2 regions of the Butyricicoccus sp. AM32-19 genome follow, and region 2 is predicted to be linked to the other one. Evidence: riboswitches for the same ligand, from Rfam matches in the RefSeq annotation. Region 2 holds a riboswitch; the other holds the start of a gene.
What was found. A riboswitch is a leader RNA that binds a small molecule or an ion and turns the genes downstream of it on or off. The one in region 2 is predicted to bind cyclic di-GMP.

Region 1: another riboswitch for cyclic di-GMP. It lies ahead of DW806_RS04090 (hypothetical protein); the one in region 2 lies ahead of DW806_RS16115 (transposase).

What each region holds. Positions count from the first base shown of each region.
Region 1 covers NZ_QUIX01000003.1:59,516-67,098, forward strand. The annotation lists gene DW806_RS04075 (ATPase P) at 1-862, opposite strand, end outside; gene DW806_RS04080 (carbon starvation CstA family protein) at 946-2,451, opposite strand; gene DW806_RS04085 (S-layer homology domain-containing protein) at 2,709-5,357, opposite strand; gene DW806_RS04090 (hypothetical protein) at 5,517-6,149, opposite strand; cyclic di-GMP riboswitch class I at 6,205-6,295, opposite strand; cyclic di-GMP riboswitch class I at 6,433-6,525, opposite strand; gene DW806_RS04095 (transglutaminase-like domain-containing protein) at 6,802-7,583, opposite strand, start outside.
Region 2 covers NZ_QUIX01000014.1:68,081-75,663, reverse strand. The annotation lists gene iolE (myo-inosose-2 dehydratase) at 1-230, opposite strand, end outside; gene DW806_RS11470 (Gfo/Idh/MocA family protein) at 246-1,376, opposite strand; gene DW806_RS11465 (solute:sodium symporter family transporter) at 1,485-3,080, opposite strand; gene DW806_RS11460 (helix-turn-helix domain-containing protein) at 3,384-4,223, shown strand; cyclic di-GMP riboswitch class I at 4,431-4,520, shown strand; partial or broken gene DW806_RS16115 (transposase) at 5,010-5,228, shown strand; gene DW806_RS16110 (IS256 family transposase) at 5,223-5,753, shown strand; gene DW806_RS11450 (hypothetical protein) at 5,750-6,286, shown strand; gene DW806_RS11445 (helix-turn-helix domain-containing protein) at 6,435-6,593, shown strand; gene DW806_RS11440 (MurR/RpiR family transcriptional regulator) at 6,979-7,583, opposite strand, start outside.

The DNA of each region.
Region 1 (7,583 bases), on a different contig from region 2:
CCATGACGGCACGCTGCATGCGGCGCAGCACAACCGGATGTGCATAGCGGGCCGGCAGCGGGAAATTCAGATAGTCCGCAAGGTAAGCCTGCATTTTCTCCTGTGCCTGTGCATCATTTTGCATGATGGAGGTACGGTTGTTGCGTGCTGTCGGCAGGACGCTGAAGCCTGCAAACGTAAATATCGCGGCAAGGCCGAACAGCGTAAAATAAATCGAAAACGAGCCGTGACGCACGAAGGAAACGATACCGTAAGCCAGCGCCGCAAATCCAAGCAGTGTGATCGCCATAGCGGCCCAGCGGTAGCTGCCGTTCGTGCACTGAAAGTTCCGGCGGCGTTTTGCGGCTGCGCTCAGTCGTTCGGTCAGCTCAGGACGGCGCTCCAGATAGTCGATTGCGTTATTGAGTGCCTGCACGGTTTCCTCCGCCTGTGCGCTCATCGGCGGACGATTGCGCTCCTCTTCCTCCCGGCGGGTCTTCTCCTCGGTAATGCGCCGCTCGGCCGCCGCGCTGACACACGGAATAGACGGGTGCTCAGCTCGGATAACGCTCAGGAAATCATCGACCTGCTGCTCGTACTTGAAATTGCACACCTTCTGTCCGCCGTCGAACTCCACGACCAGATAGGACAGCGTGGCGAAAATGCCCTTGCCGGAAAAGCCGCCCTTGCTCATCGCAACGCGCTTGTACACACGCGTTACCATGGAAAACGGAACATAATACCGCCGGTCAATAAAAAAGCTGTTCAAATAGAGGGCATGCCTGCCGATGCCGCACGGACCGATTTTCCGACAGGTTTTTTTATCCTCGGCAAGCGACGCGTCATCAATACGTCCCGCGCTGAGCGGATAAGGTTTCAACATTTTCCGTCACCCCGCAATTATCGTTATGGATGGCCGCAGCCGACCGCACAAAGGAACGGCCGGCTGCAGCAATGCTATTATATTCAAGCAGATTTCTTTGCGCCGCGCTTCTTGGTCGCACGGATGAACAGTGCGAGCAGCAGTGCCGCGAATACAATACCGATCGGGTACGCCACTGCGGTATTGTAAATTACCGTGCCGTCCGCTGTCTTGCTGTTCAACAGGCTGCCGAGGCACTCCGGTGCGAGGATGAAGTAGGTGCAGGAAACTGCACTCATGAACGTAGCCGGAACAGCTGCAATCCAGAAGTTCTTCTTTTCGGTAAACAGGTACATAGCTGCTGCCCACAGAACGATCATAGCGAGCGTCTGGTTGGTCCAGCTGAAGTAACGCCAGATAACCGTGTAGTCGATCAGACCGGTTGCATTGCCGATGCCGAGGATAGCGCCGATACCGAGTACCGGGATGCACAGCTTCAGGCGGTTTGCGTACGAACTCTGATCCATGTGGAACCAGTCGGACAGCGTCAGACGAGCGGAACGGAATGCGGTATCACCGGAAGTGATCGGGCAGATAACAACGCCGATCATGGCCAGAGCAATACCAACGCCGCCCATAGTCTTGGAGCATACATCATAGATCGCTGCGGACTGACCGCCTGCCAGCGCTTCCGCCAGACCGGTGTTGAGACCGCCGGTGACCTCATACAGAGCACAGCCGGCTGCCGCCCAGATCAGTGCGATAATGCCTTCGGCTACCATTGCGCCGTAGAATACGAAGTGACCCTGCTTCTCGTTCTTCATGCAGCGCGCCATCAGCGGCGACTGCGTGGAATGGAAGCCGGAAATTGCACCGCATGCAACCGTGATGAACATAAAGCTCCAAATCGGCGTGCCGGACGGGTGCATATTGTACAGGTGAGACCAAATCTCCGGAATGGTGTAATTCGGGTTGGTGAAGATACCGATGATAACACCGACCGCCATGATGATCAGGCACATGCCGAACAGCGGGTATACCTTACCGATGATCTTATCGATCGAAATAAAAGTTGCAATAAAATAGTAAACCAGGATGAGGATCAGCCAGAACAGCGTGGTCGAAAGCACACCGGACACACCGTTGCTCTTGCACAGCGTAACGATCAGACCGGCCGGGCCGACTGCAAATACCGTACCGACCATGATCAACAGTACAACTGAGAACACACGCATGATATTCTGCATGGTGTGACCGAGGTACTTGCCGGTAACCTCTGCGATGGAGGCACCGTCGTTTCGCTCACTGATCATGCCGGAGAAGTAATCGTGTACGCCGCCGGCAAAAATGGTACCGAATGTGATCCACAGGAATACGACCGGGCCCCAGAGGGCGCCCTGCAGGGCACCGAAGATCGGGCCAAGGCCGGCGATGTTCAGCAGCTGTACCAGAAACAGCTTCCACTGCGGCATGACAACGTAGTCAACGCCATCGTTAATGCGAACTGCCGGCGTTTCCCGGTCATCCGGGCCAAAGGTTTTGTCCACAATTTTACCATAAGTAAGATAGCCGGTGATCAATAATAATAAGCATACGATAAAGCTGATCATATTATCTCCTCCTCTATACCGGCTGCGAAAGCATGACTTTCGCATAAAAATCACCGAAAAGCCTACTTTTGGAATTCCTCTTTTTCCCTTTCGGCAATCCCTATTATGAACCTATGATATAAAAACCACAAGGACAATATGTTATAATTTTAACAAGAAAAATTTGCCGAAATTTGTTTCCTTTAGAAAAAACTATCAGCGCAATAAAATCCCCCGACCAATGGCCGGGGGATTCGTTCGCCCTTATAGGAAAGTATTTACTTTTCCAGTTCGGTCCAATCACGAGTTTCGCGCAGCTTGCTCCACTTCTCGTGCTTGTTTCCCTTGATGTCGTAATAGTGGCTGTTCGTAGCCTCCTGTACGGCCAGGTAATACCATGCGGAAGTATCGGAGTTGTCGCTCCACTTGATCATGTCGTTGTGCAGATCCTTTGCAGTCTCCGGAAGGCGCTTGAGGACGCGGTTTACGAGCATCATCGCCTCAGCACGGGTGATCTTGTTATTCGGACGGAAGGTGCCGTCGGTATAACCGTTGATCCAGCCGTTGTTGGCAGCGGCGCTGATTTCGTTCTTTGCCCAGTGGGATGCAATGTCGCTGAAGTCAACAGCGGTCGTGTTGGCCTTGTCGTCAAAACGAGCTGCGATCGCAGCGAACTCCGCACGGGTGATCGGCGCATTCGGATTGAACTTGCCCTGGCTGTCGCCCTTCACGATGCCCATAGCGCTCAGCGTAGAAACAGCGTGGTTGTACCATGCGCCGGCTGCTACATCGGAGTAGCTGTTGGACTTGGTGGAGTTTGCATTGCGGGTCTCATCGGTGAGCAAACGGAAGAAGATGGTTGCTACCTCAGCACGGGTAATGCCGTTCTGAGGACGAACGGTGCTGTCCGGATAGCCTACGATGTAAGCATAGTGGTCATCGCCGTTCAGACCGGTCGGTACATCATCCGGAATGGTAACGGTGGGCTTGCGGCCGCCGCCGCCACCGCCGCCGGAAGAAGATCTTCTTGCGTAGGTGTAGGTAAAGACGGTGTCAGCCTTGATTTCCATGTCAACCTTCGGCTCAACATTCCAGCTGCCAGCACGATAGTCAGCGTCCGGGGTATTGCCTGCCTGTGCGATGTTGGATTCAACCAGCTTCGGCTGAACCGTTTTGCCAGTTTCCATGTTAATCGTGGAAACGTAGAAGATAATGTCCTTGTTATCCTTCGTGTGGCTGTCCCACTTGCCGTTTACTACCTTTTCGGTTACCTTGTACTGGTAACGATCGGGAATGCCGTCACCCTTGTTTTCGGGATCCTTGGAATCGCCCTTGGTGTCAGGATCATAGAACAGCTTGAGCGTCAGCTTCGGAACAGTGCCATCTGCATTTTTAGTCACCGTACCGCTTGCAAGGTAACCATCTGCATGCAGATTCAGCACATAACCAGTGTAACCCTTCGACTTGGCAGTAATGGTCTCATTCAATGCTGCAGTACCGGTTTCGGTATCAGCTTCGACAATTTCATATCTCTCAGTCGTCGGATTGTACTTGTAGTGCTCGATGGCGTACGCGTACTTCGGTACAGTAGCGTAGGTGTAGGTGAATACGGTGTCGTTTGCAACCGTCGCACCAACAACAGGGGTCGTATCCCATTTGCCTTCGCAGTAACCAGCAGCCGGCTTTTCGCCAGCAGTCGGAATACCGTCCGGAATAACGACTTTTTCGATTGCGTTGCCGTTTGCGTCATTGAACGGAACGTAAACGATAACGCCAGCGTTAGTGTCATTGTTCCAGTTGCCGTTTACAACCTTGAAGGTCAGACGGTATTCCCATGCGTCCGGGATGCCGTCACCCTTCTCTTCCGGCTTCTCCCGGTCGCCCTTGGCGTCAAGGTAGTAGTGGAGGTTAATGGTTACAACTTCTACCAGCCTACCGTCCTGCGAAGCAGGGGTAATCGTGGTCATAGACGGAACATAAACGTAGTTCTGCTGGTTCTTCGCATAGTCCGCGTAGAGAGACGCAATCGACGTACCCTTAACAGCAGTACCCTTCTTCGAGAAAGCCATGTCGGCAATCTCGTCACCATTTTCATCGTAGAAATGCTGGTTAATGGTGTACTTATACTCCGGATCCGGATTCTTCACGTAGTTCGGAGTAAAGATAACATCATGTGCAGGCATGGTGAACTTGCCGTCAGTAATCTTTACACCCTCCGTCTCAAGCGTCCAACCAGTAAAGGTGAAGCCGTCCTTTTCAGGATAGTCTTTCTTTACAGATACCTCAGAATTAACATCGTGAGACTCTTCTTCATACGTGGTTTCATCTTCATTCTGGTAGATTACCTTGTAGGACTTCGGCGTCCACTTTGCGTACAGAGTCAGGTCTGCATTCGGCATCCGATCGCCAGTCTGGTACGGCTTATTGTTTGCTTCATCGTACCAACCGTCGAACCTATAGCCTTCACGAGTAATTTCTGCATCAGTCGGAAGCGTCAGCTCCATCTTGGGGTAAACCTTATCCTTGCTGTAGCTGCCGTCAGCAAGCGTACCGCCGTTCGCATCATAAGTCAAATTATGAGAAGTTGCGGAAACATAAATCTTAACGGTAGCATTGCGCTCGTCATTCGTAACCTTAGCAAGATCAAGGCTAAACTGATACTCACCATTTACCTTCTCAGGCTTTCCGAGACCCTCCGGGTCAAGTACTACACTATCAATCATGTAATCCGCAGTCTCCGTCTGACGAACACGTACCGCAGAAACATTAACGGCCGAATTGTACCAGAACGTCTCACTGCGGAGCTCTTTACCAGCATCGAGACCATCCTTAATAATAACCTGATAAGTTACGCTGCGGCGTTCAGGATACTGTATCCAGTTCGGTTCAGCATTAACAGTCCAGTCGGACACGTCAATCTGAACCATCTGAGAATACTCAGTGCGAATCAGATAGTAGAATACAAGCTGAGAGCCTTCAGCAAATGCAGTCCACTTAGGCGAATTCTTTGCCTGATACTCAAGCTGACCGTCGTTGTAGCGAATATTGGTGATTTCGGTACCCTTAGCGGTCTTGTCATCGCCACCCTAGTCAGTCTGCTTTTTGTTGCTGGCATGCACACGAGCCTGCCAGAAAACGGTGTTGTAGGCCGCGTCTGCAGTTGCTTCGCGCTCAGCGGGTGCGAGGTCGGTAACAGCCTTGCCATTGCCGACAACAGCTTCGTTGATGGTCATCGAGTTGCCATCGTCACCGACTGCCCGACGGTTGGTCAGCCAATATTCAGCCTCGATGGTCTGAACCTTATTGGCATAAACATCAACTGCGTTATCGCTATTACCGCTCGTCGTTGCAATTTCATTTGCCGGAGAATTGCTTACTGCATCATTATTCTGAGAATCATTTTCATTGGAACTGCTATTATTGCCAGTCTCCTCGATGTCCGTACCGCCGGACGGTGCCTGTGCAGGATCCGGATTCTCAATCTGTCCTGCCTGTGCAGTATCCTGAGGCTCAGTCTGTCCTTGGGTCTCAGCATCGGGAGTTTTTTGAATGGTGTCTTCTGCGGGAGTACTGTCAACAACCGGCATCTGGTCTTCCGGTGACGGAAGGGTGGTGATGCCTTCATCGCCGGCCAGCGCCCAGGTCGGGCACATGGTCAGCGCCATGATAGTCGCAAGTGCTCCTGCGAGCAGACGTTTACGCATATTCTTTTTTAACATAGGAATACCTCCTTGGTCAGCGTGCATGCTGATCGAGAGGGATTGCAAATGTATTTCTGGCAACCGGCTGCCATGCGGAAAGAGACTTTCCGTTTAGGCCCCTGGCTTTGCGAGACCGGCTTTCACCGATGGTGCCTTTGTCTGTACAACTTGCTCCTCAACGAGCCGCACAGATCATGTGTTTGTGGGTTTGCGATAATCTCAGAATGCAATGCAGTTTCAACCTCCAAATAAAATACCCCCTTTACAGCGCGCATAGCTCTGCAAGGGGGTATAAAGCACCTTTGGCAGCCGGCTGCCATGCGGAAGAAAGTCTTCCGTTTAGGCCCATTTAGCTTTGCGACACCGGTTTTCACCGGCTGTGCCTTTGTCTGTACCTGTACCCCTTTACGGAAGTCATGCACAGAATTTTACGATCTTTTCTGTCGGCAGACACGCCGGACTGCATACACAGCCCTTTGCCTGCGCAGGACAGAAATCCTCCGGATCCTCTTCTTTAGTATACCATAAATGCCCGCGAACAACAAGCAAATACTGTAAAAACGAAGAAGAGTTTCAATCCGGAATCGTTTTTTATGCAAGAAATCGCCGCTGATTGGGCATAAACATATCCCATCAGGACCATTTGCATACAAAATGAAATGAAAAAGTGTTAAGCCGCAGCTACTGCAAGCGCATCGCTAGTGCTGGTGTAGGTCAGCGGAGATACACAGTCATGCAGGGTTTTTGCGTTCTTCACGCTGCGGGTAACCGCGTAGGTCAGGTCAATCTGATACCACTTGCCATTCAGGTTTACCTTGTTCCAAGCGTGGTAGCTAGAGCCGGCGTAACCCTTGGTCAGTGCACACGGGATGCCCTGGCTGCGGCACATTGCTGCAAACAGCGAGGAAAAATCGTAGCAGATACCGGTGGTGCCCTTCAGGGTAGCGGCGGTATCCGGGATGTACTTGGTGATCGTGCCGCTGGTGATCTCATTCGCCAGCTTGTTATCATAAGTATAACGGCTTGCCATATAGTTGTAGATGGCGATAACCTTAGCCTCATCGGTCTTGGCGTTCCTGCAGAGCTCAGCAGCCTTAGCGGATACCGTATCACCCTTGGAGAACTGAACCTCGGAAGTGGAGACCAGATACGGAGTGTAGCTGTCCTTAACGGTTACGTTCATGGACTTGGACTCGACCTGCTGATAGGACGTACCAGAAACGTTGCGGTACAGCGTTACGGTGTACTTGCCGTTGCCCTTATCGAGAGAGAAGGAAGCATCCTTGCCGCTCGGGCAATCATAGAATACAGTCTTGCCGCCGTTGTACTGAATACCAACCTTGAGCCTTGCACTCGAGGAGTAGTTTACGGTAACATAACCGTGAGTGGAATTACTCATATCCACAACATCATTTACTGCTGCTGCGGTAACGCCCATCGAGAGGGCAGCTG
Region 2 (7,583 bases):
CACAGGAAGCTCGAGAACCACTGGGATGCAATCTTGATGCCGCGCAGGTCGAGTGCCTTGTTCAGTACGGCCGGGTCGGTCGGGAACTTGCCGCCAACCTCGGTGCCCTGAAAGCCTGCCAGAGCCGCTTCGGAAACCATCTGCTCGAAGGTGAGCTCACCGCCGAGCTGCGGCATATCGTCATTCGTCCAGCCAATCGGCGCGATGCCGAGTTTTACGTTGTTAAACATGATTTGCTACCTCCCTCAGCATTTTTCCCAAGTGCCCGACTTAACAGACTTGAGAACTGCGTTGATAATACCGTCAACCTTGGCGCCCATCTCGAAGTCGCAGATGTACTCGCCGCCGTGCATAGCCTGCATCAGTGCGTGAGCCTGCAGGGTCTTCATGTCGTCGAAGGCGATCGCGATGCCGCCTGCCGGCTGGAAGTACTTGAAGCCCTCGTGCTGCGGGTTGAGCAGTACGGTGCGGAAGCCGCAGTCACGGCCGTTGTCCTTGTCAGCGTCAGCCTTGAAGTAAACCTGAACCTCGCACATGCGCTCCAGATCGTATACTACCGAGCCCTCGGTGCCCTGAATCTCGTAATAGAAGTAGTTCTTGCGGCCGGTTGCAACACGAGAGGACGAGAAGTCACCAATTGCACCGTTTTCATACTTAACGAGGAAGGTGATGAGGTCGTCGTTCTCAACCTTGCCCATCTCGGTGCTGCCTGCCTTGATCGGACGCTCCGGAATAACGATGGACTGTACGCCCAGAACCTCGCTCATGTCGCCCATGATCATCTGGGAAACGCTCAGCAGGTGGCTGCACAGGTCGCCGAGTGCGCCCGAGCCTGCCAGCTTGTTGATGTGACGCCATGCGATCGGAATGGACGGATCGAGCAGCATATCCTGATCGTAGGTAGCGTGTACGCGCATGATCTTGCCCAGCTTGCCGGACTTAACCAGCTCTGCAACGTACTGGTTTGCCGGGTTCATGATGTTGGAGAAACCGCAGTAGTTGACTACGCCCTTTTCCTTAGCCAGATCAGCCAGCTCGCGGGACTGCTCAGCAGACAGAGACAGCGGCTTCTCGCAGAAGACATGCTTGCCGTGCTCCAGAGCAGCCTTTGCCATCTCGTAGTGCATGCAGTTCGGGGTTGCAACGTCAACCAGGTCGATTTCGGGATCGGTGACAACGTCCATCCAGTTGGTGGTGTAGCGGTTGTAGCCCATGTTCTTGGCGAACTTTGCTACTGCATCCTCGCTGACGTCGCTTACCAGCTCAAATACCGGCATATCATCGCCGAAGATCATGCGTGCGTTGTGGAATGCGGTGGTGTGGGCCTTGCCCATCCAGCCAGCGCCGATCAGACCGATTTTAATTTCCTTGCTCATAAGTTTTTCCTCCTCAAAAAATCTCAATACTCTTGTTGGATTTTATCGAAAACGCCTTGTGCGTTTCTTACAATGTGAATAGATGAATGGTTTCCGGGGGCCGGCTCATTATCGAGCCAGACCGATCGGAGAGAACAGCGCGTAGACGCAAAGCATCAGGATGAAGCAGGTCAGCGCGGCGGGTTTTACATACTTCCACGGGGTCAGGTCAACAGCCTTGGAATCCTCGAGGATGAAGTCGGTAGCACGGGGCTTGAACTTGCCGATGAGCAGCATCAGTGCCAGGTCTACCGGGAACAGTACCGAAAGAACATACAGGTAATGCACATTCAGCGGCAGGAACTTGGAGATCGAGTACAGGATGACGTGTACGACCAGCGTAATTTTCGGTGCGCAGGCCGGAACGCGTTTGGTGTAGAAGCCTACCAGCACGATCGCGAGGATCGGCATGGAGTAGAAGCCGAAGCACTCCTGCAGGAAGTCATACAGACCGGACGGTGCATTGCTGACGAACGGCGCTACGCAGATGGATACGATCGCAAGACCGGTACCAACACGCTTGCCTACTCTTACCAGATGAGAGTCGCTTGCGGTCTGGTTGAACAGCGGACGGTGGAAGTCCAGCGTGTAAAGCGTTACACAGCTGTTCAGTGCCGAGTTAAAGGACGACAGGATCGCACCGAACAGAACCGCTGCGATGATGCCGAGCAGCCAGTTCGGAACAACCGTGGTGATCAGAGACGGGTATGCCAGGTCGCTGTTTGCCAGGCCGTCTCCGAAGAAGCGGTAAGCCAGCAGACCGCAGATGGTGATGAAGAACGGGTCCAGCAGCTTGAGGAATGCGGTGAATACAGCACCTCTCTGTGCCTGTGCCAGATTCTTGGCAGCCAGCGTGCGCTGGATGATGGACTGGTTGGTGCACCAGTAGAACAGGTTGTTGAACAGCATGCCGAGGAACAGAACCGGCCACGGAATCATCGGAGGCAGAGCGTTCGCCGGATTGACCGCGTTGAACTTTTCCGCCGGAACATTGGTGATGAAGTCCTGAATGCCGGCAAGGAAGCTGCCGTTGCCGAGGATGCAGATGGACAGGATCGGGATCAGCAGACCGCCGATCAGCAGACCCACGCCGTTTACGGTGTCGGATACCGCAACTGCCTTCAGGCCGCCGAAGATTGCGTAGATGGAACCGATAACGCCGATTGCAACACACAGGATCGCAATACTCTGATAAGTGGTGATGCCGAACAGCTGATCCAGATGGAAAATCTGGTTGAAGGCCAGCGCACCGGAGTACAGTACGGTCGGCAGGTAAGTAAGCATGTAGCCGAGCAGGAACAGGAACGAGATGATCTGCTTGGTGGTGCGGTCAAATCGAACCTCCAGAAATTCCGGAATGGTGGTGATGCCGGCTTTCAGATACTTCGGCAGGAAGATCAGTGCCAGCGCCAGCAGCGCGATACTTGCGTTTACCGACCAGCTCATGGCGCCCATGTTGGTTGAGTAGCTTTGTCCGGCCTGTCCGACCAACTGTTCGGTGGACAGGTTGGTCATTTCCAGTGAACCGGCGATGACCAGGCCGGTCAGTCCGCGTCCTGCAAGGAAGTAGCCTTCCTTGGTGGACAGGTTCTCCTCCTTGGTCTTGTACCATGAGATCAAGGCCACCAGACCGGTGAAGGCGATGAATGTTAAAATGATAATCAAATGTTTCAACCCCTCTTCTGAACAAGAAAATCCTATTATATTGTAGAATTTCCTATTCTTGTTTTTTCTTTTCCCTTTGTCTTTTTAACTCAAAAGAAACTATTTTTTGCGTTTTTGTTCGTTTCCCTTTCGTTGTACCTATCATATATCAAATTCTCACATTCATCACTACACAGGATAATAATAAAATATCAAAATTTTATACTTTTTATCAGTATCATTTTTTGATATAATTGTATAAGAAAAGCGAATGACTGCATTTCCATGCCATGATATGGTACAAAAAAGGAGTTGACACCAATTATGCTTAATGATATGGGTATTCTGGCAGATTCTGTCCGCTATTACCACGATGCAGATGCCTTCACCGCGACTAACCTGTACCATGTTCCGCACGCAGGCAGCTACCATTGCGACGAAACATACGGTATGCAGCGTAATTATCTGGATATCTGCCAGATGCTTATTGTAGATGAAGGCGAACTGTCGGTCACCTACCGCGGTGAAACACGCACCGCCGGTCCCGGCAGCCTGATCCTGCTTGACTGCAGAGAACCGCACAGCTATCACGCCCTCACACCGATTCGCATGCGCTGGTTCCACTTTGCAGGCAACGGCAGCACGGCCTATACACATCTTATCCTCAATACGCACGGGTTCATCCTGCCCACCGGAAGCAATGCCGAGATTGAGGAATGTGTCCGCCGCATCATGGTCTCGGTGCACCAGAACCAGCCCAATCCTCATATTATTTCCCTGACGATCAACAAGCTGCTCGTTCTGCTCGTGCTCGTGCTCGGGGAAAAGAAAAAAAGCGATCTCGAGATCGCCATTCAGGACTCAGCCGACTATATGACGTACAATTTTGCGGACAAATCGCTCTCCATCGAACACCTGTCCCAGCGTGCTGCGCTCAGCACCTGCTACTATATGCGTAAGTTTAAGGAATACCAGTCAGCAACACCGCATCAGTTTTTGCAGACTGTGCGTCTGAGCGCCGCAAAGCAGCAGCTGCTCACCACCTCGCAGAGTATTGAGACCATCGCAGATAACTGCGGTTTCTCCAGTGCTTCGCACTTTATTATGGCCTTCCGCAAGAGCACCGGCATTACCCCACATCAGTACCGCACCCAGTGGAAATAAAAAGCACACTCTCCGTACTGCGTCCACCGGATGAAACTATCGCGTGTACAGACAGGCAAGCGCAGCGCAGCTGTGCTATCCGAACGGTGATATTCATCAGATTGCTGCACGAAATATCGTTTTTATGACGCGAATTGTATAGCAGACCAATCGCGTACTTATACAAATTATGGTATAACCATCAAAAATCAGGTACATACACGGTGCCTGAGAGATAGGCAAACCCAGCGAAAGATGGGGACGCAAAGCCGGAAGAGTCTAAGGCGGCGAACGCCGCAATGACAGCCGGTTGTAAGCATCAGCGAAGACGCTGTTAACCTCTTCTGCGCTTTATTAGGCAGAAGGAGGTGTACGCCGTCAAAAGAATATGGCAAGCTGATTCGCGGTGCAATACACTGCTCGCAGAGCAAGTAAAACTCTGCCCTTTTGTGCTGTTCCAACAAAGATATAAAAACGCTTTCAAGTCATGAGTAGCCATGTCTTGAAAGCGTTTTTTATTTAAATTTGAAGCCGTTAAGACAGATAAAATGAGGAGGGAAAGTTATGAAAAAATGATTGTTATCGACAATAGTATCATTGTGTTTGTTTCTGACAATGGCGCCGACTGTGGCGTTTGCGGCGGTCGCAGAACTCGAACGCGAGTACATCCTCCAGCGCCAGCGCGAGGGTATCGCCATTGCCAAGACAAAGAGCCAGTACACCGGACGCAAGCCGATACCGCTGTCGGACAACTACGAGCGGGTTGTTTCCCGATGGCGTGCCGGAGAGATTACCGCAATCGAGGCTATGTGGCAGACTAGACTTAAACCTAACACCGAGTTCATGGAAAACGGTCTGGAGGCCGAGCTGGACGATCAGCTGGGCTACAACCGGTATGACTACAAGAACAAGGACACGGATAACGGCCGGAATGGGCACAGCAGCAAAACCCTGCGCACCAGTTTTGGCGATGTAGAGGTATCTGTGCCGCGGGATCGCAAGAGCGAATTTGACCCCAAGGTGCTGAGGAAAAATCAGACCAGCATCAGCCAGGACATCGAGGATATTTTCATTGCCTGTACGGATAATTTGACCGGTTTTTCTGCGGCGATCGAGGCGGTCTATCCCAAGACGGAAATCCAGAACTGCATCATCCATCAGCTTCGAAATTCCAGCAAATATGTCTCCTACAAGGATTTGAAGGCACTTATGGCTGACTTGAAAGCAGTCTACGCAGCGGTAGATGAACCGGCTGCTTTGGACGCGTTAGACACGTTCGCAGAACACTGGGACAAGAAATACCCCAAAATTTCTCAGTCGTGGAGGGATAACTGGGCAAATCTCAGTACCTATTTCAAGTTTCCTCAAGAACTTCGGCGGCTGATCTATACGACCAACACGATTGAAGGCTTTAACCATCAGCTCAGGAAGGTAACCAAGTCGAAATCCGTGTTTCCGACCGATGACAGTCTTTTCAAAATGCTGCAGCATGAGCCGAAAACCTGTAAACGCTGCACAGTATGCGCTCAGAAACGGAGGAACAGCAAATGATTACGAATGAGTACGGCATCCACACCTTTTCACTAAAATTACAATGCAAATATTCCGAAATCCAGAATATTATCGAACAAAACGAGTGCATTTGTACCGGCAAAGGGAAATTAGGACTTTCGTCGTATTACCAGATGCCGCAGTTCAAGTCCATCGACGTTGAAATTCACTTAGGGCAATCCATCTCGCATCCGTGCTGGCTGATACTGATTGTCAACCCGTCTTCTCTGCTCGCCAGTACCTATGAACCGACTGCATTATTTCAAGCTGACGAAAAGTCTGTACAGCAGATAAAGCACCGTCTGCGAAATATCCTTGATAAAATCGGCATTGACCGGCGGCTCAAAGGGTTTAAGCTGTCGAGGTGTGATTTGACCTGCAATCTGTATTATGACCGCAAGGCGGATGTTCAAGATCGTTTGGATATTTTCAAGAAATCCTTTCCTATCCTCCACTACAGTGCGGTTAAGTTCGGCCAATATTCAAATTCCAATGAAAGATTCAAAGGCGCCAATAAGCATTCATCGAGTTAACGTACTGGAAATGGTTCGGATAAAGGCTTGTTTCAGGGTGCTTGAGTCTGCTTAGACAGCATGATTTGACGTTTGATCGCCAACATTAGAATAAGCATACATGAATTAAAGTGAAATGCGTTTTCACCTATGTTGATGGAGGTTTTCTATGCCGAACGATGAAATCCTGACCGTAAAAGAAACCGCAACCCTGCTCAAGACCACGCGCCAGCAGGTGCGCAAGATGATCGCAAATGAAGAACTCCCGGCCGTAAAGGTTGGCCGGGAGTGGAGGGTGCTGAGGGCGGGGATTATGGAGTTTTTTTGAGGTGAATTTGTAAACATACCTATTGGGTCATGTAGCCGTATATTTTCCGCATCAACACATCCAGATAAGGTTTTCTTTCGCGCTGTAGAATATAATTTGATCCTGTGGAAGATGAAGAGTTTGGCTGATATATTTTCGCTGATGTTCCCGATTGGCAATCTGAGCTGCCGTCAGAGATGTGCTATATCGCGAGATTGGCGCTGCTTTATCGGCGCAGTTAATCGCAATAATCAAACGGGAACATGATACAAGGACAGCATTGACTGAAACAATGCTAGATCGTTAGCATAATCTCTTTGATCCGAGCACAGCACATATACGATACAGATGCAATGATGCAATATATCTTTCAAGCATCAAATTCCACACACAGGATCAAAAATGATCAATCAATGCGAAATGGCAGGAGCACTTCATTCATGCGTTCAATATTCTGTACGACGCTGTCCTTGCGGCGGATAGCGAGGCTGACATAAAGCGTGTCGATGAGGGAGAACTGCGCCACGCGCGGCGACACGAAAAGCTGCTCGGGCGAATACAGCTCAAGGCAGATGTCGCTGACCTCTTTGAGCGGCGTATCCGGATAGCCGGTGATGCCGATGGTCGGCGCGCCGCACTCCTTCGCGGTACGCACGGCCGACACGATTTCGCGCGTCTTGCCGGTATGCGAGATGGCGATGACCGCCGTATCCGGGCCGCATTGGCTCGCCTGAATCTGCATCAGGTGCGAATCGGTCAGCGAAACCGCGCGGATGCCGATGCGCATGAGGCGGATGTAGAAGTCCTCCGCGATGGTGCCGGACGCGCCGACGCCGAGGATGAGGATATTCTCCGCCCGGTTGAGCACCCCCACCGCCTGCTCGATTTTCTCGAAATCAAGCAGCTGGAGCGCCCGCTCGAGCGTGTCGATATTCCGGCTGAACACATTCTCCGAAATGGTCGAAATACTATCGGTTTCGGACAGATCTTCAAAAATCGTGCGCACCGACT